DNA from 2 places in the Streptomyces sp. NPDC001507 genome. Region 2 is predicted to be linked to the other one. Evidence: predicted binding sites of a transcription regulator. Region 2 holds the regulator's gene; the other holds the start of a gene.
The links. The regulator HspR, encoded in region 2, represses chaperone genes until heat shock. The targets are predictions, from matches to a motif close to TTGAGNNNNNNNNNCTCAA.

Region 1: dnaK (molecular chaperone DnaK) is a predicted target of HspR. The motif match lies at 8,274-8,292, and genes of this name have one in related genera.

Annotation. Positions count from the first base shown of each region.
Region 1 covers NZ_JBIAVV010000006.1:129,966-140,662, forward strand. Annotated here, with positions in the region: gene ACFY0K_RS20615 (nitrate reductase subunit alpha) at 1-3,437, shown strand, start outside; gene narH (nitrate reductase subunit beta) at 3,437-5,041, shown strand; gene narJ (nitrate reductase molybdenum cofactor assembly chaperone) at 5,041-5,535, shown strand; gene narI (respiratory nitrate reductase subunit gamma) at 5,532-6,254, shown strand; gene dnaK (molecular chaperone DnaK) at 6,370-8,226, opposite strand; gene ACFY0K_RS20640 (OsmC family protein) at 8,368-8,793, opposite strand; gene ACFY0K_RS20645 (hypothetical protein) at 8,860-10,659, opposite strand; gene ACFY0K_RS20650 (ATP-binding protein) at 10,656-10,697, opposite strand, start outside.
Region 2 covers NZ_JBIAVV010000011.1:140,496-151,192, reverse strand. Annotated here, with positions in the region: gene ACFY0K_RS32780 (circularly permuted type 2 ATP-grasp protein) at 1-772, shown strand, start outside; gene ACFY0K_RS32775 (alpha-E domain-containing protein) at 769-1,701, shown strand; gene ACFY0K_RS32770 (transglutaminase N-terminal domain-containing protein) at 1,703-2,545, shown strand; gene ACFY0K_RS32765 (sugar ABC transporter substrate-binding protein) at 2,754-3,863, opposite strand; gene ACFY0K_RS32760 (PA14 domain-containing protein) at 4,157-6,571, shown strand; gene ACFY0K_RS32755 (heat shock protein transcriptional repressor HspR) at 6,631-7,077, opposite strand; gene dnaJ (molecular chaperone DnaJ) at 7,082-8,254, opposite strand; gene grpE (nucleotide exchange factor GrpE) at 8,291-8,944, opposite strand; gene dnaK (molecular chaperone DnaK) at 8,941-10,697, opposite strand, start outside.

The DNA.
Region 1 (10,697 bases), on a different contig from region 2:
CGCCCGCCCCCGGTCTGCCCAGCGCGGCCCTGACCGGCGGCCGGGAGGAGCCCCGCGGCTGCCCGCGGGGGGCCGCGCTCTCCTGGTACACGTACTCGCCGGCCCGGGTGCGCCACCCGTACGTCCGGGGCGTGCTCCTGGAGATGTACCGGGAGGCCAAGCGGCGGCTGCGGGACCCGGTGCTGGCCTGGGCGGCCCTCCAGAACGACCCGGAGCGGCGCCACCGTTACCAGCGGGCGCGCGGCAAGGACGGCCTGGTGCGGGCGAGTTGGGACGAAGCACTGGAGATCGTCGCCGCCGCGCAGGTGCACACGATCAAGACGTACGGCCCGGACCGGATCGCGGGCTTCTCCCCCACCCCCGCGGTGTCGATGGTGTCGCACGCGGCCGGCGCCCGCTACCACTCCCTGATCGGCGCCCCGATGCTGTCGTGGCACGACGGGTACGCGGACCTGCCGGTGGCCTCGCCGCAGGTCTTCGGCGAGCAGACGGACGTACCGGAGTCGGGCGACTGGCGGGACGCCGCCTATCTGATGATGTGGGGCTCGAACGGCCCGGTGACCCGCGCCCCGGACGTGCACGGGATGGCGGAGGCCCGCTACCGCGGCCAGAAGGTGGTGGTGGTCTCCCCGGACTACGCGGACAACGCGAGGTTCGCCGACGAGTGTCTGCACCCGCACCCCGGCACCGACGGCGCGCTGGCCCTCGCGATGGGCCACGTGGTCCTCAAGGAGTTCTTCGTCGACCGCGAGACGCCGTTCTTCGCGGACTACGTACGCAAGTTCACCGACCTGCCGTTCCTGGTGACCCTCACCGAGCGGGACGGCGCGTACGTGCCGGGCAAGTTCCTGCGCGCCACCGACCTCGGGCAGCAGGGCGAGGGCGCCGAGTGGAAGACGGTCGTCCTGGACGCCGCCACCGGCCGCGCGGTCGTCCCGAACGGCTCCCTCGGCTTCCGCTGGACGGACTCGGGCAAGGGCCGCTGGAACCTGGAACTCGGCGCGATCGAACCACAGTTGACCCTGTACGGCAGTTGGGTCGCGGCCGGGGTGGAGGTGCTGCTCCCCCGCTTCGACACCGACGGCGGCGAGCACGGCCGGGGCAGCGGGGACGTCCTGCGGCGCGGGGTCCCGGCGACCCGCCTCGGCGGCGCGCACGGCCCGCTGGTGACGACCGTCTACGACCTGCTGCTCGCCCAGTACGGCGTGTGGCGGCACGGGCTGCCGGGCGGCTGGCCCACCCACTACGCGGACGCCGACGCCCCGGGCACCCCCGCCTGGCAGGAGCGGCACACCTCGGTCCCGGCCGCCAAGTGCATCAAGATCGCGAGGGAGTTCGCGCGGACCGCCGAGCGCTCCAAGGGCCGCTGCATGATCCTGATGGGCGCGGGCACGAACCACTGGTTCCACGCCGAGACCATCTACCGCGCCTTCCTGGCCCTGCTCCAACTCACCGGCTGCCAGGGCCGCAACGGCGGCGGCTGGGCGCACTGCACCGGCCAGGAGAAGTGCCGCCCGGTCACCGGCTGGGCCGGCTTGGCGTCCGCCGGCGACTGGTCCCGGCCGCCGCGCCAGATGACCGGCACCGCCTACTGGTTCCTCCACACCGACCAGTGGCGCTACGACCGGTTCGGCGCCGACGTCCTGGCCTCACCCCTGGGTGCGGGCAGGTTCGCCGGGATGACCGGCGCCGACTGCCTGGCGCTGTCGGCCCGTGCGGGCTGGATGCCGTCGTACCCGACCTTCGACCGCAACCCTCTCGAACTGGGCGAGGTGCCCGGTGACCCGGTGGCCGCGGCGGTGGCCGGGCTCAAGACGGGGACCCTGAAGTTCGCGTGCGAGGACCCGGACGCCCCGGAGAACTGGCCGCGCGTCCTGACCCTCTGGCGGGCCGACCTCCTCGGCTCCTCGGCGGAGGGCGCCGAGTACCTCACCAAGCACCTCCTCGGCACGCCCTCCTCCCTGCGTGCCGAGGAGGCATCCCCGGACCAGCGCCCCCGGGACGTGACCTGGCGGGACGAGGCGCCCGAGGGCAAGCTCGACCTGCTGCTCTCCCTGGACTTCCGGCAGACCTCCTCCACCCTGCTGTCGGACGTCGTACTGCCGGCCGCCACCTGGGGCGAGAAGCACGACCTGTCGTCCACCGGCATGCATCCCTACGTGCGCGCCTTCACCCCGGCCGTGGAACCGCCCTGGCAGGCGCGCACCGACTTCGACATCTTCAAGGCGCTCGCGGAGCGGCTGAGCGGGCTGGCCGTGCGCCATCTCGGGGTGCGCAGGGACCTGGTGGCCGTACCGCTGCAGCACGACACCCCGGACGAGACCGCCCAGCCCGGCGGGGTGGTACGGGACTGGAAGCGCGGCGAGTGCGAGCCGGTGCCCGGTGAGACCATGCCGAACCTGAGCGTGGTGGAGCGGGACTACACGGCGATCGGCGGCAGGTTCGCGGCGCTCGGTCCGCTGGTGGAGGAGCTGGGGCTGCCCGCCAAGGGGATCGTCCTCAGCCCGGACCAAGAGGTCGCGCGGCTGCGGGAGTCGCACGGGGTCGGTTTTGAGGGCCGTCCCTCGCTCGACACGGCGGTGAAGGCGGCCGACGCCGTCCTCGCGCTCTCCGGCACCACCAACGGCCGCCTCGCCACCCAGGGTTTCCGCACCCTGGAGCAGCGCACCGGGCAGGAGATGGCCCACCTGGCCGCCGAGCACGAGGGCAGGCGGGTCACCTACGCCGACACGCAGGCGGCGCCGGTCCCGGTGATCACCTCGCCGGAGTGGTCGGGCAGCGGGTCCGACGGCCGCAGGTACACGGCGTTCACCCTGAACACCGAGCACCTCAAGCCGTGGCACACGCTCACCGGCCGCCAGCACTTCTTCCTCGACCACGACTGGGTCCACGAGCTCGGCGAGGCACTGCCCGTCTACCGGCCGCCGCTGGACATGAACAAGCTGGTCGGCGAACCGCGTGTCGGCCCCGACGGGCAGCGCGAGGTGACGGTCCGCCAACTCACCCCGCACGGCGCGTGGTCGATCCACTCCGCGTACCAGGACAACCTGTTCATGCCGGCGCTCTCCCAGGGTGGCCGGAACATCTGGATGTCCCCGCAGGACGCGGACACGATCGGGGTCGGGGACGACGACTGGGTGGAGGCGGACGACCGCAACGGCGTGGTGGTGGCCCGCGCGGTCGTCTCGCACCGGATGCCGGCCGGCACGGTCTACCTGCACCACGCCCAGAAGCGCACGGTGGCCGTCCCGAAGGCGGAGGCCACCGGCGTGCGCGGCGGCATCCACAACCCGCTGACCCGGCCGATCCTCAAGCCCTCGCACCTGATCGGCGGCTACGCCCAGCTGTCCTGGTCCTGCGACTACCCGGGCCCGACGGGCAGCCGGCGCGACGAGGTGACGGTGATCCGGCGCCGTGCCCAGGAGGTCGAGCACTGATGCGCCCGATGGCCCAGATCGCGATGGTCATGAACCTCGACAAGTGCATCGGCTGTCACACCTGTTCGGTCACCTGCAAGCAGGCATGGACCGACCGGCGGGGCATGGAGCACGTCTGGTTCAACAACGTCGAGACCCGCCCCGGCCAGGGCTATCCGCGCCGTTACGAGGACCAGGAGCGGTGGCGCGGCGGCTGGGAGCTGAACCGGCGGGGCGCGCTCAAGCTCAAGGCGGGCGGCCGGCTGCACAAGCTGGCCGGGATCTTCGCCTATCCCAGGCTCCCGGAGATCAAGGACTACTACGAGCCCTGGACGTACGAGTACCGCAACCTCACCGACGCCCCGCTCGGCGACGGCTATCCGGTGGCCCGCCCGGTCTCCCAGCCCGACGGCAAGCCCATGAAGATCGAGTGGTCCGCGAACCGGGACGACGGCCTGGCCGCTGCCGCCGCCCACGGCGACCCGGACCCGCTGGTCGCGCGCGCCCGCCAACAGGCTTCGGACAAGGTGCGGTTCGAGTTCGAGCAGACCTTCACGTTCTACCTGCCCCGCATCTGCGAGCACTGCCTGAACCCGTCCTGCGTGGCCTCCTGTCCGTCCGGGGCGATGTACAAGCGGACCGAGGACGGCATCGTGCTGGTCGACCAGGACCGGTGCCGGGGCTGGCGGATGTGCGTCACCGGCTGCCCGTACAAGAAGGTCTACTTCAACCACACCACCGGCAAGGCCGAGAAGTGCACGCTGTGCTCCCCGCGGATCGAGGCCGGTCTGCCCACGGTCTGCTCGGAGACCTGCGTGGGCCGATTGCGCTACCTCGGGGTGGTCCTCTACGACGCCGACCGGGTGACGGCGGCCGCCGAGACCGCGGACGAGAAGGCGCTGTACGAGGCCCAGCTGGGCGTCTTCCTCGACCCGGAGGACCCGGCCGTGCGGCGGGCCTGCGCGGCGGCGGGCATCCCGGACGACTGGACGGAGGCGGCCCGCCGCTCCCCGGTCCACGCGCTGATCAGCAGGTACCGGGTGGCGCTGCCGCTGCATCCGGAGTACCGCACGCTGCCCATGGTCTGGTACATCCCGCCGCTGTCCCCCGTCGTGGACGCGCTCTCCGAGACCGGTCACGACGGCGAGGACGCCGGCAACCTGTTCGCCGCGATCGACACCCTGCGCATCCCGCTCGAATACCTGGCCGAGTTGTTCAGCGCGGGCGACCCCGCCCCGGTCCGCGCCTGCCTGGAGAAGCTCGCGGCGATGCGCTCCCACATGCGGGCGCTCAACCTGGGCGAGGAGCCGGACCCGGCGATCGGCCGCGCGGTCGGCATGCGGCCGGAGGAGATCGAGGCGATGTACCGGCTGCTGGCGATCGCCAGGCACGAGGACCGGTACGTGATCCCGACGGCGGCCGTCGGCGACGCCCGCCGCCTGGAGGAGTCCGCGCTGCCCGACGGGTGCAGCCTCGACTTCGACGGCGGCCCGGGCATGGGCGGCGACGGCCCCTTCGGCCAGGACTCGGGGCGGAAACTGCTCCCTGTGGTGTCGGTGCAGAACTTCCACGGTCTGCGCAGACGGCAGACCGCCGGCACTCCCGACGAGGCGAAGGAGGACTGATGCCCTCGGACGCGGTGTTCTACCAGGCGGCGGCGCTCTGTCTGACCTACCCGGACGACGACTTCGTCGCCCGGCTGCCGCTGCTGCGCGAAGCCGCCCCGCAACTGCGGGAGTTCACCGACCATGCGACGGTGACCCCACCGCAGGAGCTGGCCGCGCACTACGTGCAGGTCTTCGACTTCAAGAACCGGCACAGCCTCTACCTCAGCTGGTGGCGGGACGGCGACACCCGGCGCCGGGACATGTCCCTGGGCCGCTTCCAGGACATCTACAAGGCGTACGGGATGGAGTTCGCCGGCGAGGAACTGCCGGACTTCCTCCCCGCCGTCCTGGAGTTCACGGCCCGCACCGGCAACACCGACCTGCTCACCGAGCACCGCGACTGCCTGGCGCAACTGCGCGGCAGGCTCACCGACTTCGGCACCCCGTACGCGTGTGTCCTGGACGCGGTCTGCGCCGCCCTGCCGGCCCCGCCCGGCGGAGTGCGCCCATGACCACCTTCCTGTGGGGCGCCCTGCCCTACATCGCCTGCGCCCTCCTGGTAGCCGGCCTGACCTGGCGCTACCGCCACGACAGGTGCGGCTGGACCAGCCGCTCCTCCCAGGTCCACGAGTCGAGGCTGCTGGACACCGCCTCCCCCGTCTTCCACTACGGCATCCTGTTCGTCCTGGCCGGCCACCTCGTCGGCCTGCTCGTCCCGGCGTCCTGGACCCGGTCGCTCGGCGTCGACGCGCACACGTGCCACCTGTTCTCCCTCTACGGCGGCACGCTCGCGGGCGTCCTCACGGTGGCCGGACTGGCCCTCCTCGTGTACCGCCGCCGCACCCGGGTCCCCGTGCCGGGCGCCACGACGGCGAACGACAAGGTCATGTACCTGGTCCTGATCGCCGCGATGGTGCTGGGCATGACCGCGAAGCTGAGCCGCACCGCCGGCGACGGCTACGACTACCGCGCCACCATCGCCCCCTGGGCCCGCAGCCTCCTCACCCTCCGGCCGAGGACAGCCCTGATGGCGGACGTCCCGGTCCTCCACCAGGTCCACGCGGTCATCGGCATGCTCCTCATCACCCTGATCCCGTACACCCGCCTGGTCCACATGTTCAGCGCCCCGGTCCAGTACCTGTTCCGCCCGTACGTGGTGTACCGGTCGAGGGATCCCCGCCAGTCGGGCCCCCGCCCGGAACGCCGGGGCCGGGAGACCACCCGCAACTGATCTCTTCCGCCCGCCACCACGCCCTTCCGGCCGCAACCGAACTCTCTCCGCCCACAACCAGGCCTTTTTCCCGCCGCAACGGCGCTCAGCCACGACGGCGCAGCCCGGTGGTGCCTCACCCGGCCGCACCCCGGTCCCTCTCGTCGTCCACGATCTCGGCGTCCACCACACCCTCCTCCTCGCCGGCCTCGGGCGCCCGCTGTTCCTCGGCCGAACCGCTGGAGGCACTGGCATACATGGCCTGCCCCATCTGCTGGCTCACGCTCGCCAGTTTCTCCACCCCCCGCCGCAGCTCCCCGGTGTCGGCGTCCCGCTCCAGCAGCGCCTTCAGCTCGGTGATCGCCGCCTCCACCTCGGACTTCGTGGCGCCCGGCACCCGCTCCTCGTTCTCCCGGAGGAACTTCTCCGTCTGGTAGACGAGTTGCTCGGCCTGGTTCCGGGTCTCCGCGGCCTCACGCCGCTTGCGGTCCTCCTCGGCGTACTGCTCCGCCTCCCGCATCATGCGGTCGATGTCGTCCTTGGGGAGCGCGGAGCCGCCGGTCACGGTCATCTTCTGCTCGCGGCCGGTCGCCAGGTCCTTCGCCGAGACGTGCATGATCCCGTTCGCGTCGATGTCGAAGGCCACCTCGATCTGCGGCACCCCGCGCGGTGCGGGCGGCAGGCCGGTGAGGTCGAAGACGCCCAGCTTCTTGTTGTACGCGGCGATCTCGCGTTCGCCCTGGTAGACCTGGATGCCCACCGAGGGCTGGTTGTCGGCCGCGGTCGTGAAGATCTCCGAACGCCGGGTCGGGATCGTGGTGTTGCGCTCGATGAGTCTGGTCATGATGCCGCCCTTGGTCTCGATGCCCAGGGACAGCGGGGTGACGTCGAGCAGCAGCACGTCCTTCACGTCACCGCGGATGACTCCCGCCTGGAGGGCCGCGCCGACCGCGACCACCTCGTCCGGGTTGACGCCCTTGTGCGGGTCCTTGCCGGTGAGTTCACGGACCAGTTCGGTGACGGCGGGCATCCGGGTGGACCCGCCGACCAGGATGACGTGGTCGATCGCCGACACCTGCACGCCCGCGTCCTTGACGGCCTGGTGGAAGGGTTTCTTGCAGCGGTCCAGCAAGTCGGCGGTCAGCTCCTGGAACTGGGCCCGCGTCAGCTTCTCCTCCAGATGCAGCGGCCCCTCCGCGGAGGCCGTGATGTACGGCAGGTTGATCGACGTCTCCGTCGACGACGACAGCTCGATCTTCGCCTTCTCGGCGCTCTCGCGCAGCCGCTGCACCGCCATCTTGTCGTTGCCGAGATCGACGCCGTACTGCCCCTTGAACCGCTTCACGAGGTGCTCGACGACCCGCTGGTCCCAGTCGTCGCCGCCCAGGTGCGTGTCGCCGTTGGTGGCCTTGACCTCGATCACGCCGTCGCCGATCTCCAGGAGCGACACGTCGAAGGTGCCGCCGCCGAGGTCGAAGACGAGGACGGTCTGCTCCTCGCCCCGGTCCAGGCCGTAGGCCAGCGCGGCGGCCGTCGGCTCGTTGATGATCCGCAGCACCTTCAGCCCGGCGATCTCCCCGGCCTCCTTGGTGGCCTGCCGCTGGGCGTCGTCGAAGTACGCGGGCACGGTGATCACCGCGTCGGTGACGTCCTCGCCGAGGTAGGCCTCGGTGTCCCGCTTGAGCTTCTGCAGCACGCGCGCCGAGAGCTCCTGGGCCCGGAAGCGGGTGCCGTCGACGCTTCCGCTCTCCGGGAACCGCCAGGCCGCGTCGCCCATGTGCCGCTTGACCGAGCGCGCGGTGCGGTCCACGTTGGTCACCGCCTGCCGTTTGGCGACCTCGCCGACCAGCACGTCGCCGTTCTTCGCGAAGGCCACGACCGACGGCGTGGTGCGCGCCCCCTCGGCGTTGGCGACGACGGTGGGCTCACCGCCCTCCAGCAGGGCCACCACCGAGTTCGTCGTACCGAGGTCGATACCGACCGCACGTGCCATGTCCGTCCCCTTTCCGCCCGGGCGCTTCCCCGACTCCAGCACAAAACTTGAGCGAGCTGTTGTCAATGCCGGGTACCCCGGGAACGACGCTGCCGCGCACCCTCGGACGAGGGGTGCGCGGCAGCGCGGCGGGCGGGACGGTCAGGCGAGCTTCGCGTCCAGGGTGATCGTGGTGCCGGCCAGGGCCTGGCTGACCGGGCAGTTCTTCTTGGCGTCCTCGGCGGCGGCGACGAAGCCGTCCGCGTCCAGGCCGGGGACGGTGCCCTCGACGGTCAGGTGGATGCCGGTGATGCCGGTGCCCGGCTGGAAGGTGACGTCGGCGTTGGTGACCAGCTTGGTGGGCGGGGTGCCGGCACCGGTCAGGGCGTGCGACAGCGCCATGGAGAAGCAGCTGGAGTGGGCGGCCGCGATCAGCTCCTCGGGGCTGGTCCTGCCGTTCGCCTCCTGGGAGCGCGAGGCCCACGTGACGGGCTGCTCGCCGATACCGGAGGAGTCGAAGGTGATGACACCGTTGCCCTCGGTCAGGCTGCCTTCCCAGACGGTGTGTGCGGTGCGCGTGGTAGCCACGGTTGTTCCTTTCGGCGATGAAGGCGAATGAACCGGTTCGCTCGCCCCATCCGATCACATCAGGGCTCACCGCACCCGGAAGACCGGCCCACGGGGGGTGAACGGCAGGCGACGTCCGTCCGGGATCAGGTAGGCGTGCTCGCGGCGCACCCGCAGGACGTCGCACCAGCCGTCGGTGATCACCAGGACCGGCGCGGCGGGCGGGAGGTCGTCGGCGCGCTGGAGCAGGTCGATGCCGGGCTGCAGGACCGTCCCGCCGCGGCCGTGCACGCGGACCCGGCCGGCGATCTCGGTGGTCGGGAGGTAGCCGGCGTCGTGCGGGGCCGCGTCGCAGAAGACGACACGTGCGGCGGGTACGTCACGGGCCTCGGCGTAGGAGGCGATCGCGCCGAGGGCCTTGCCGAGCAGGGTGCGGTCCATGGAGCCCGAGGTGTCGAGGACCACGCCGAAGGTGCAGCGGGCGACCTCCTCGGGCGGGAAGTACCGGCCGGCGCGCGGGATGTCCGGGGTGGACGACTGCCGGCGCGAGGGGCGGGCGTACGACCGTACGGCCTCCGGGCGCGGCACGAACTCGTCGAACCAGCGGGCGAGCCGGGCGTCCCAGGGCAGCGGCGGATGGCTGAGTGCGCGGATCTCCTCGACCAGTCCGCCGGGCAGCAGGCCCCGGTCCTGCGTCTGGTGCAGGTCGAGCCCCTGACTCAGCCCGCGGCGGTAGAACTCGTCGAGGTCGACGTACGCGCCGGGCGGCCCGAGCGGCGCGCCCAGCACGTCACCGCGTCCCTTGCCGCGGAGGGTGGCGAGCCGCCGCATCCGTCTCAGGTCGACGGCGATCCGGTCGTACACCTCCTCGGCCGACAGCCCCTTCAGCCCGGCGTCGTACAGCAGCCCTTCGGGCATGGTGCCGACGCGCATCTCGACCAGCCAGCCGTTGATGACGTAGTCGCAGGCGATGTTGAAGAGGTAGGGGTCGCGGGCGCCGAGGCGGTCGCCGTGGCGCAGGGCGGCGTGCAGCATCTCGTGGGCGAGGACGAACCGCCACTCCTCGTCGTCCATGGTCCGCAGCGGGTTGACGTAGATCTCGCCGGCCTCGGGGTTGACGGCGGCGACGGAGATGTCGTGGGCGCGGGCCAGTTCGGCGTCGGCGACGAGTTTGATGCCGGCCGCGATGCCGCCGAGCAGCGGGTAGGAGGAGACGAACCAGCGCAGCGCCTGTTCCCAGGGGCGCAGTGGAGTGGGCGGCCCGGACATGGAGGTGCGGCGGCCGCCGGCCAGGTCCATCGCCCGGGACATGGTGCGGGTCAGCGCGTGCGCGAACCCCACCTGCCAGTCGGGCACTTGGCCGGCCCACTTGTTCCAGGAGAGGAGGAGCTGGTCGGGCTCGCCGCCGTTCGTCCCTCCGCGCTCGTACGCCGCCGGGATGCCACCGGTCCGGCGCCAGCCGGCGGCGAGCCGCTCCTCGTCGCCCTCCGGGTAGGAGGCGGGCAGGTGGCCGGGGGCCTCGCCGACCGGGAAGGTCTCCAGGAAGCGGTTGACGACGGTGCAGCGGGCGGCGAGGTCGTAGCGGTCGGGCTGGTCACGCGGCCCGGTGGCGGCCGGGAGGTGCCCGAAACCGAGATGGATGGTGCAGTGCGCCAACGCCCAGGCCCACTCGGCGGGTTCGGCCCGCCGGGTGGCGTGCGCGTGCAGCACCCCGTCGGAGTCCGCGCGCACCAGCCCCTCGCGGGGGGCGAGTTCACACTTCTCGTGCCGGCAGATCGTGAACTCCACCGCCCGCAGGGCGGGGTTGGCCCGCAGCAGCTCGACACCGGCCGCGAAGTTCTCGGCGGCCGGGTCCTTCTTCTTGTGCGCTGCGGTGGCCCGGCTCATCGCCGGGCCTCCACCAGCCGGGGCATGTCCCGGGCCGC
Region 2 (10,697 bases):
CCGGGTGTGGATGCGCACGACGCGCGGCGAGGTGCCCGTGCACGTCGTCTACCGGCGCCTCGACGACGACTTCCTCGACCCGCTGCACTTCCGCCCCGACTCGGTGATCGGCTGCCCCGGCATCCTGAGCGCCGCCATCGCGGGGAACGTCACACTCGCGAACGCCGTAGGCAACGGCATCGCGGACGACAAACTCCTCTACACCTACGTCCCGGACCTGATCCGCTACTACCTCGGGGAAGAACCGGTCCTCCCCAACGTCGAGTCCTACCGACCGGACGAACCAGGCCAGTTGGAGGCGGTCCTGGACCAGCTGGACCAGCTGGTGGTGAAGCCTGTGGACGGGGCCGGAGGGCAGGGCATCGTGATCGGCCCGAAGGCCGACAAGAAGACCCTGGAACGCACTCGCAAAGCCGTCGCGGCCGACCCGCGCGGCTTCATCGCGCAGCGCCCGGTCGCCCTCTCCACCTCCCCCACCCTCTCGGGTGAACGGATGGCCCCGCGCCACATTGACCTGCGTCCGTTCGCCGTGAACGACGGCGACGGCATCTGGGTGCTGCCCGGCGGCCTCACCCGGGTCGCCCTCCAGGAGGGCAACCTGATCGTCAACTCCAGCCAGGGCGGCGGGTCCAAGGACACCTGGGTGCTCGCCGAGGGCCCGGCGGAGCGCCCCGAGCCGGTCGGCGCGGGCCCGATCCCCGCCGTCGCCCCGCGCCGCCTCGGCCCCGACGGCAGCCGCGCGGTCGTAGCGGAAGGAGCGCAGCAGCAGTGAACGACGTGATCCTCTCCCGTATCGCCGAGTCGCTGACCTGGACCGGCCGCTACGTCGAACGGGCCGACGCCACCGGCCGGATCCTCGACGCCTACCTGCACCGGCTGCTGGAGGACCCCTGGCGCGACGAGGACGCCGCCTGCCGGTCGCTGTACGCGATCCTCGGCGTGGACGCCGGTCCGGAACGGGTCGACATGCAGCAGGTCCTCGACCAGCTCGCCTTCGACGCCCGCTCCACCTGCTCCATCGAGGGCGCGCTCGGCGCCGCCCGGCTGAACGCGCGCAGCGCCCGCGAGGCCGTCTCCTCCGAGATGTGGGAGTGCCTCAACTCCACCTGGCACGCGCTCGGCGACCGGCGCCGCGCCGCCCGCCGTACCGGCCCCTACGCCTACCTGGAACTGGTGCGCAGCCGGGCCGCGCTCTTCTTCGGGCTCGCCGACTCCACCATGAGCCGGGACGACAGCTGGCGGTTCGTCGTCCTCGGGCGGAGCCTGGAGCGGGTGGACATGACGGTACGGCTGCTCTCGGTGCGCGTGCTGGACGCGGCGCACGCGCCGGACTGGCCGACGCTGCTCAGCGCGAGCGGCGCCGACGAGGCGTACGCCCGGGTGCACAGCGGCTTCGGGGACACCCCGAGGGTGGCCGAATTCCTGCTCCTGGACCGGGACTTCCCACGCTCGGTGCTGCACGCGCTGACCACGGCCGAGGAGTGCCTGGCCGCGCTCGGCCGGCCCCGCCAGGATCCGGCCCGCTCCCCCGTCGGCCGGGCCCGCACCCGTCTCGAATACCTCGACACCGCCACCCTGGAGGAGCAGCTGCCGGTCCTGCTGCGCGACCTCCAGCAGGCCTGCATGGCGTCCGCCGACGCGGTGGCGGAGCGGTTCTTCCCGTACCAGGGGCTCGTGCAGTGGGCCCAGGAAGGAGCCTGAGATGGCTCGTCGCCTCCGCATCCGGCACACCACCCGGGTCTCCTACGCGCAGCCCGCGGCCTCCTCGCACAACGAGGTCCGGATGACGCCGCTGACCCTGCCGGGGCAGACCACGCTGGACGCGCGGGTCACGGTGCAGCCGGCGACCGCAGTCTGGTCGTACTGGGACTACTGGGGCACCCAGGTCACCGGCTTCGACCTCCTCGAACCGCACGAGGAGGTGACGATCATCGCGTCCAGTCTGGTGGAGACGGCGGCGCCGGCGCCGCTGCCGACCGCGCCCGGGTGGGTGGAGCTGGCCGAACGGGCCTCGGGGTCACGGCTGTCGGAGTTCGTGACGCCGACCGGACGTACGTCGGTGCCGCAGAAGCTGGTGAAGAAGGCGCTGGGCGCGGCGGCGGGGCTGGGCCCGCACGAGGCCGCGGTGGCCGTGTCCGGGATGGTCGCGGACCGGGTGACGTACCTGCCGGGGACGACCGGGGTGAACACCTCGCCCGCGGAGGCGTGGGCCCAGCGGGCGGGCGTCTGCCAGGACATCACCCACCTCACCGTCGCCCTGCTGCGGGGGCTGGGACTGCCGGCCCGGTACGTGTCCGGGTACCTGCACCCCGAGCGGGAGGCCGAGCTGGAACGGCCCGTCGCCGGGCAGAGCCACGCCTGGATCGAGTACTGGGCCGGCGACTGGTGCGGATACGACCCGACGAACCGGGTGCGGGCCGGCGAGGACCACGTGGTGGTGGGCCGGGGCCGGGACTACGACGACGTCACCCCGCACAAGGGGATCTACCGGGGCGTTCCCGGAGGAGCTCCGGAGGTGACCGTGGAGTTCACCAGGGTCGCGTAGTCGTCTGCGGGGCGGTGGGGGCTGGTCGCGCAGTTCCTCCCCCAGCCTTCGGCCGGGGGGACCCCCAGCGCCCCTTACGGGGCGCTGCACTCGCGTCAGCTTCCCAGCTGCGGGCAATCGCGCGGCGGCACCCTGCGAGCGCCGGTAAGTGACACCCTCGCCCGCGACGGCCCCGTTCCCCTCCCGGGGACGGGGCCGTCGGCAGGGGTTACTTGAGGCCCGCCGCCGCGCAAGCGGTCTTGTACGCGGCCGTGCAGATCTGCGAGATCTTGTAGATGCCGTCCGCGACGACGGTGTCCTTGATCTTGCTCTTGGTCACGGCGCTGACCTGCACCAGCTGGGACGGGATGTTCTTGTTGGTCGGGCTGTCGACGCTGTCCTGGGTGAGCGCGTCGAACTGGATGTCCTTGCCCTGGACCTTGTAGACGGCCATCTGGGCGGCGGCCTCGGCCTCGTCGGGGTACGGCTTGTAGACCGTCATGTACTGCTCGCCGGCGAGGATCCGCTGGATGGCGTCGAGGTCCGCGTCCTGGCCGGTGATCGGCGGCATGTTGGTCACGCCCGCGGCCTTGAGGGCCTTGACGACACCGCCCGCCATGGCGTCGTTGGCGGAGTAGACGGCGGCGATGTTGTCCTTGCCGAGCAGGCCGATGGCCTTGGTGACCTCCTGCTCGGCGATGTCCGGGTTCCAGTCCTTGGTGTCGTACGAGTAGCCCGCGGTCGTCACCTTGCCGTTCAGCTCGGACAGGGCGCCCGTCTTGAACTGCTTGGCGTTGGGGTCGGTCGGCGAGCCGTTGATCATGACGACCTTGTCGGAGGTGTCGACGTTCGAGCCGAGCGCCTCCAGGAGGGTACGGGCCTGGACCTCGCCCACCAGCTCGTTGTCGAAGGAGACGTAGGCGTCGATGGGGCCCTCGGCGAGGCGGTCGTAGGCGATGACCGGGATGCCCGCGGCCTTGGCCTTCTTCACCGTGCCCGCGATGGCGTGCGCGTCGACGGCGTCCAGGATGATCACGTCGTCCTTGTCGGCGATCATCTGCTGCATCTGCGTCGCCTGCGTGGAGGCGGACGAGCCGGCGTTCTGGTAGTCGACCTTGCCCTGGTTGTTGGTCAGCTCGGCGATCTTCGACTTCATGATCGGGTAGTCGAAGGTGCTGTACCGGGTGTTGATCTTGTCCGGCATCAGCACGCCCACCGTGATGTCGTTGCCCTTCGTCGGGGTCGCGGACGTCGACGAACCTGTCGCGTTGAGCACGCCGCAGCCGGCAAGCGAAAGGGTCATCGTGGACGCGGCCACAAACATGGCTATACGACGCATACGGGGGCTCACTTCAGGTGCGTTCCGGACGTGGGCTGCTTTGCGACCCAGATGTCTGAAAAGCCAACGCGTAGGCCACACCTGGCGTCAAGCGGAACTACTTAACGAGTGCGCAACACCACGCTCCGCTGCTTGTGTGAAGGCTCAGCGGAATCACCTCCAAACACTCTTTACGGACCCTCCATCCAACGGGAGTTCACGGGCAGGCAAAGATCAGTACAACCAACGCGGTTCCTCACGAGTCGACATCCGGAACGATCGTCCCGCTCGTTCGGATGCGACCAGAGGATCGAATGAACCCAGCCAGAAGCGCCGCGGCCGCCGCCGTGGTGTTCGCCACCGCCGGCACGCTGCTCGGCGGCGCCGTCGGCACCGCCTCGGCGGCCACGGCCTGCTCCTCCCCCGTCTTCAAGCGGCAGTTGTTCGCGAACACCGCGTTCAAGGGCACCCCGGAGAAGACCGCCTGCGACTCCGCGGTCGACGAGAGCTGGAGCGGCGCCCCGGCGTCCGGCCTCCCGAAGGACGACTTCGGCGTCCGCTGGACCGTCACCCGCGACTTCGGCTCCGGCGGCCCCTTCGCCCTCGCCGCCTCCGGCCTCGACGGCATCCGCGTCTACCTCGACGGCAGCCGCAGGCTCGACCTGTGGAAGAACACCACCAGGACGGTGAGCAGGACCGTCAACGTGACCGTCCCGTCCGGCAGGCACACCCTGCGGGTCGACTACGTCAACTGGACCGGCGCCGCCAGGGTCAGGTTCACGTACACCCCCCGCACCTCGGCCTCGGTGGACAGGGTCCGGCCGCTCGCCCCCGGCGGGGCATCGGTGTCGTACGACGCGACGTCCGGCAGGGCCCGGCTCGGCTGGGCCCGGAACAAGGAGATGGACCTCGCGGGGTACCGGGTCTACCGGCGCCTGAAGGGAACGCCGTTCGGCAGCAGGCCGCTGGCGACCACCACCGCCGCCGCGTACTCCGACGTCCCGCCGAAGACCGGCGCCACGTACTACTACGAGGTCCGCGCCTACGACAAGGCGGGCCACGAGTCCGCCGGAAGCGCCGACCAGGGCGTCACGACCCCTGACAGGACCCCGCCGGCCGCGCCGTTCGTCGAGATGGACGGGTGCCCGGCCGGCAAGCCGTACGCGGCCCCCGAACTCGTCACGACCGCGCAGAACGCGGCGGACATCGTCCTGTACGAGATGCAGAGGAGGAACCCCGTCACGGGCGCCTGGGCCACCGTCTACACCGGCACCAAGAGCGCGATCTGCGACACCGGCCGGCCGGCCGACGGCAGCAAGGTCACCTACCGGGGCCGGGCCCGCGACACCGCCGGGAACTGGTCCGCGTACTCGGCCGCCGCCACGTTCACCACCAGCGACCTGACGCCTCCGGCGGCCGTCACCGACGTCCGCGTCGAGTACCGTTCGGGCGTGCCGCACCTGGTGTGGGCACCCGTCGACGGCGCCGCCTCGTACCAGGTCCTGCAGTACGACCCGGCGACCGGCGGCTACGGCGACGCGCTCCCCGGCACCGGCACCGCGGGCCGCACCACCGTGGACACCGACGTCGTCCCGGGCCAGCGGCTCGCTGTCGCCGACAGCTACCGGTACGCGGTGCGCTCGGTGGACGCGGCGGGCAACGCGGCCGCCCCCGTGGAGGTCACGCTGGCGATGGCGGACCGTGCGGAGGCCGTCCCCGCGTTCGAGACCCGCGCGAGCCGGTTCGACGAGGGAGTGATGGTCTGGTGGAGCAGCGCGGACCCGTGGACCTTCGGCGAGGACCGGCCGTTGCTCACCTACCGGGTGATCCGCACCGACAGGGCGACCGGCGTCAGCAGCACGGTGGCCGGGTGCAAGCCGAACAACGCGCAGGACCTGCCGCTGACGGATCCCGAGACGTACTGGACCTGGACCGGCGACGACGCTCCGGCGTACGCCGGGGACCGGCAGATCAACGGCTCCTGCTGGGACGTCTCCGGCGCGTCCGAGACGGCCTACGACTACACGGTCGTGACGATCGACCCGTACGGCCACGAGTCGCCGCCCGGTCCGGCGGCCACGGCGACCATGCCGGACACCGTGCGCCCGGCCCCGGTGGAGAACCTGACGGCCGAAGCCGTCCCGCTGGGCGTCCGCCTGACGTGGACACCGCCCGCCGACGACGACGTCACCGAGTACTACGTATGGCAGGGCACGACCGACCCGGACACCGGCGAGACGGTCTGGAAGAAGAACTGCTGGACCTCGAACTCCGCAACGACCGGGATCGTCTGCCCGACCGTCCCGGACGGCGCCACCCACGTCTACCGCGTGGCCGCAGCCGACGGTTTCCACCTGTACGAGAACGAGGGCCCCGACTTCTTCCACACCACGGCCGTCCAGGTCGCCCTGCCGGACACCCGGCCGCCCGGCTGGACCACGGCCGGTGTCCGTGCGGACCGTCACCCGGATCTGTACGTCGGCTGCTCGGAGAGCTCCGGCCTCGGCGACTGCTCCCGGTTCACCGCCTACCGGGTGGAGCGCTGGGACCCGGCCGCGGCCGCCTGGGGCACCCTGGCCGAGGGCCCCGCGGGCACCGCCGCCTACTGCATGGACACGACCGTGTCCGGGGACGAGCTGGGGCTCTACTACTACCGCGTCGTCCGCCTGGACGCCTCGGGCGCCGAGGCGTCGGTCACCTCGGCGGCCTACGGCATCTGGGACTACTGACCAGATGACGAAAGGGGCCCGGAGGTCGTGACCTCCGGGCCCCTTTCGCACGGGTACCGCTAGTCCTTGGCCTTCTTCGGCCGCCACACCACCAGCGCGCTGGTCTGCTGGACCTCCTGGTACGGGACCAGGTCGCGGCGGTAGGAGGCGTGGACGGCGGCCTCGCGCTGCTGCATGGCGGCCGCCGCGCCGTCGACCGCCGACTGGAGTTCGGCGACGCGCTGCTGGAGCGCCATGACCTGGTTCTCCAGTTCGATGATGCGCTTGATGCCGGCCAGGTTGATGCCCTCGTCCTGGGACAGCGTCTGCACCTGGCGGAGCAGTTCGATGTCGCGGGCCGAGTAGCGTCGGCCGCGCCCGGCCGTGCGGTCGGGGGAGACCAGGCCGAGGCGGTCGTACTGGCGCAGCGTCTGCGGGTGCAGTCCGGAGAGCTGGGCCGCCACCGAGATGACGTAGACCGGGGTCTCCTCGGTCAGTTCATACGGGTTCCGTCGACGGCCGTCCATCTCGTCATGCTCCCTTCGCAGCCTCGAACAACTGGGCGCGCGGGTCCTCGCCCGCGGTCGCCTCGCGATACGCCTCCAGTGCGTCACGAGCATTCCCCGACAGGTCCTTCGGGACACTCACCTCGACGGTGACCAGGAGGTCGCCGCGGGTTCCGTCCTTGCGGACCGCGCCCTTGCCACGGGCGCGCATGGTGCGGCCGTTGGGCGTGCCCGGGGGCAGCTTCAGCGTGACCGGCGGTCCGCCCAGGGTGGGCACCCTGACCTCGCCGCCGAGCGCCGCCTCGGTGAAGGTCACCGGGACGGTCACCGTGAGGTTGTCGTCCTTGCGGCCGAACACCGGGTGGGTGTCCACGTGCACCATGACGTACAAGTCGCCCGCGGGGCCGCCGCGTTCGCCCGGTGCGCCCTTGCCGCGCAGCCGGATGCGCTGGCCGTCGGTCACCCCGGCCGGGATGCGGACCTGCATGGTCCGGGACGACTTGGCGCGCCCGCTGCCCTTGCAGTCGGGGCAGGGGTTCTCCGCGATCAGGCCGCGGCCCTTGCAGTCCGGGCAGGGGTCGGTCAGCGAGAAGCCGCCGCCGGAGCCCCGCGCCACCTGGCCGGTGCCGACGCAGGTCGGGCACACCCTGGGCGTGCCGTTCGCGTCGCCGGTGCCCGAACAGGCCTTGCAGGGGGCCTGCGAGGACATCCGCAGCGGGACCGTGGCGCCCTCGATGGCCTCCGTGAAGCTCAGCGTGACCTCGGACTCGATGTCCTGGCCGCGCCGCGGCTGGGTACGGCCGGCCGTGCCGCCGCCCCGGTTGAACAGGCCCCCCAGGACGTCACTGAAGCCGCCGCCGCCGAAGCCGCCCCCGCCCTGGGCGCCACCTCCGAAGAGGTCGCCCAGGTCGAAGTTGAAGTTGCCGCCGCCCGCGCCCGGCCCCGGGCGGAACCCGCCGTTGCCGAAGAGGGCGCGGGCCTCGTCGTACTCCTTGCGCTTCTTGGGGTCGCCGAGTATGTCGTTCGCCTCGGAGATCTCCTTGAAGCGCTCCTCGGCCCTGGCGTTGCCCTTGTTGGCGTCCGGGTGGAACTCGCGGGCGAGCTTCCGGTACGCCTTCTTGATCTCGGCCTCGGTGGCGTCCTTGGGGACGCCGAGGACCTTGTAGTAGTCCTTCTCGATGAAGTCCTTGGTGCTCATCCCCGACGCCCCTCCTTCCACGTGTTACCTACGACTTCAGCCCTCCTCAGGGCCGTTGTCCTTCTCGTCGGCCGCGGGGGCCTCTTCGGTCCCCTCGGCCTTCGCCGGCGTCGCCCCCGGCTGCGGTTCGGCGACCGCCACCCGCGCGGGGCGGATGGTGCGCTCGCCGATGCGATACCCGGGCTGCAGGATGGCCACGCAGGTCGTCTCGGTGACGTCCGGCGCGTAGCTGTGCATCAGCGCCTCGTGGATCGTCGGGTCGAAGGGCTCGCCCTCCTTGCCGAACTGCTGCAGGCCCATCTTCGCCGCGACCGTCTCGAGCGACTCGGCCACCGACTTGAAACCGCCGACCAGTTCGCCGTGTTCCCGGGCGCGGCCGATGTCGTCGAGCACGGGCAGGAGTTCGGTCAGGAGGTTCGCGATGGCGATCTCCCGGACCGTGATCCGGTCGCGCTCCACGCGGCGGCGGTAGTTCTGGTACTCGGCCTGCAGGCGCTGGAGGTCCGCGGTGCGCTCGCCGAGCGCGGTGCGTACCTGGTCCAGTTGCGCGGTCAGGCCGGCCAACTGTGCGCTTGCGTCCCCGGCCGGGGCCGCCCCCTGTGCGGGAGCGGCCTTCGGCTCGGCGTCGTCGGGGGTGGCGCCGGAGGGGACGTCGGGCTTCTCCTCGAAGCCCGGGGTCTCCTCCGTCACGCGGCACCGTCCTTGCGCTCGTCGTCGACGATCTCGGCGTCCACCACGTCGTCGGCGGCGTCACCGGCGGGGGCACCGCCGGCCGCGGCACCCGCGGCCTGGGCGTCGGCGTACATGGCCTGGCCCAGCTTCTGGGAGACGGCGGCGACCTTCTCGGTGGCGGTGCGGATCTCGGCGGTGTCCTCGCCCTTGAGCTTCTCCTTGAGCTCCTCGACCGCGGCCTCGACCTCGGTCTTGATCTCGCCCGGGACCTTGTCCTCGTTGTCCTTGAGGAACTTCTCGGTCTGGTAGACGAGCTGCTCGCCCTGGTTGCGGGTCTCGGCGGCCTCGCGGCGGCGGTGGTCCTCCTCCGCGTACTGCTCGGCCTCCTGGCGCATCCGGTCGACCTCGTCCTTCGGCAGCGAGGAGCCGCCGGTGACGGTCATCTTCTGCTCCTTGCCCGTGCCGAGGTCCTTGGCCGTGACGTGCATGATGCCGTTGGCGTCGATGTCGAAGGAGACCTCGATCTGCGGGACACCGCGCGGGGCCGGCGGCAGACCCGTCAGCTCGAACATGCCGAGCTTCTTGTTGTACGCCGCGATCTCGCGCTCGCCCTGGTAGACCTGGATCTGCACGGAGGGCTGGTTGTCCTCGGCGGTGGTGAAGATCTCGGACCGCTTGGTCGGGATCGTCGTGTTCCGCTCGATGAGCTTGGTCATGATGCCGCCCTTGGTCTCGATACCGAGGGACAGCGGGGTCACGTCGAGGAGCAGGACGTCCTTGACCTCACCCTTGAGCACACCGGCCTGGAGCGAGGCGCCGATGGCGACGACCTCGTCCGGGTTCACACCCTTGTTGGCCTCCTTGCCGCCGGTCAGCTCCTTGACGAGCTCGGCGACGGCGGGCATGCGGGTGGAGCCGCCGACGAGAACGACGTGGTCGATCTCGCCGAGCTGGATGCCGGCGTCCTTGATGACGTTGTGGAACGGCGTCTTGCAGCGCTCCAGGAGGTCCGCGGTCAGCTGCTGGAACTGGGCGCGGGTGAGCTTCTCGTCGAGGTGCAGGGGGCCCTCGGCGGAGGCGGTGATGTAGGGCAGGTTGATCGAGGTCTCCGTGGAGGACGACAGCTCGATCTTGGCCTTCTCGGCGGCCTCGCGGAGGCGCTGCAGGGCCATCTTGTCCTTGCCGAGGTCCACGCCGTGGCCGGCCGCGAACTGCTTGACCAGGTAGTCGACGATGCGCTGGTCCCAGTCGTCACCACCGAGGTGGTTGTCGCCGTTGGTGGCCTTCACCTCGACGACGCCGTCACCGATCTCCAGGAGGGACACGTCGAAGGTGCCGCCACCGAGGTCGAAGACGAGGATCGTCTGGTCGTCCTTGTCGAGGCCGTACGCCAGCGCGGCGGCGGTGGGCTCGTTCACGATGCGCAGGACGTTCAGACCGGCGATCTCGCCGGCCTCCTTCGTCGCCTGGCGCTCGGAGTCGTTGAAGTAGGCCGGGACGGTGATGACCGCGTCGGTCACCTTCTCGCCCAGGTAGGCCTCGGCGTCCCGCTTGAGCTTCTGCAGGATGAAGGCGGAGATCTGCTGGGGGTTGAAGTCCTTCCCGTCCAGCTGGATCTTCCAGTCGGTGCCCATGTGACGCTTCACGGACCGGATCGTCCGGTCCACGTTGGTGACCGCCTGGCGCTTGGCGACCTCGCCGACCAGGACTTCGCCGTTCTTCGCGAAGGCGACGACGGACGGCGTGGTCCGGGCACCCTCGGCGTTGGTGA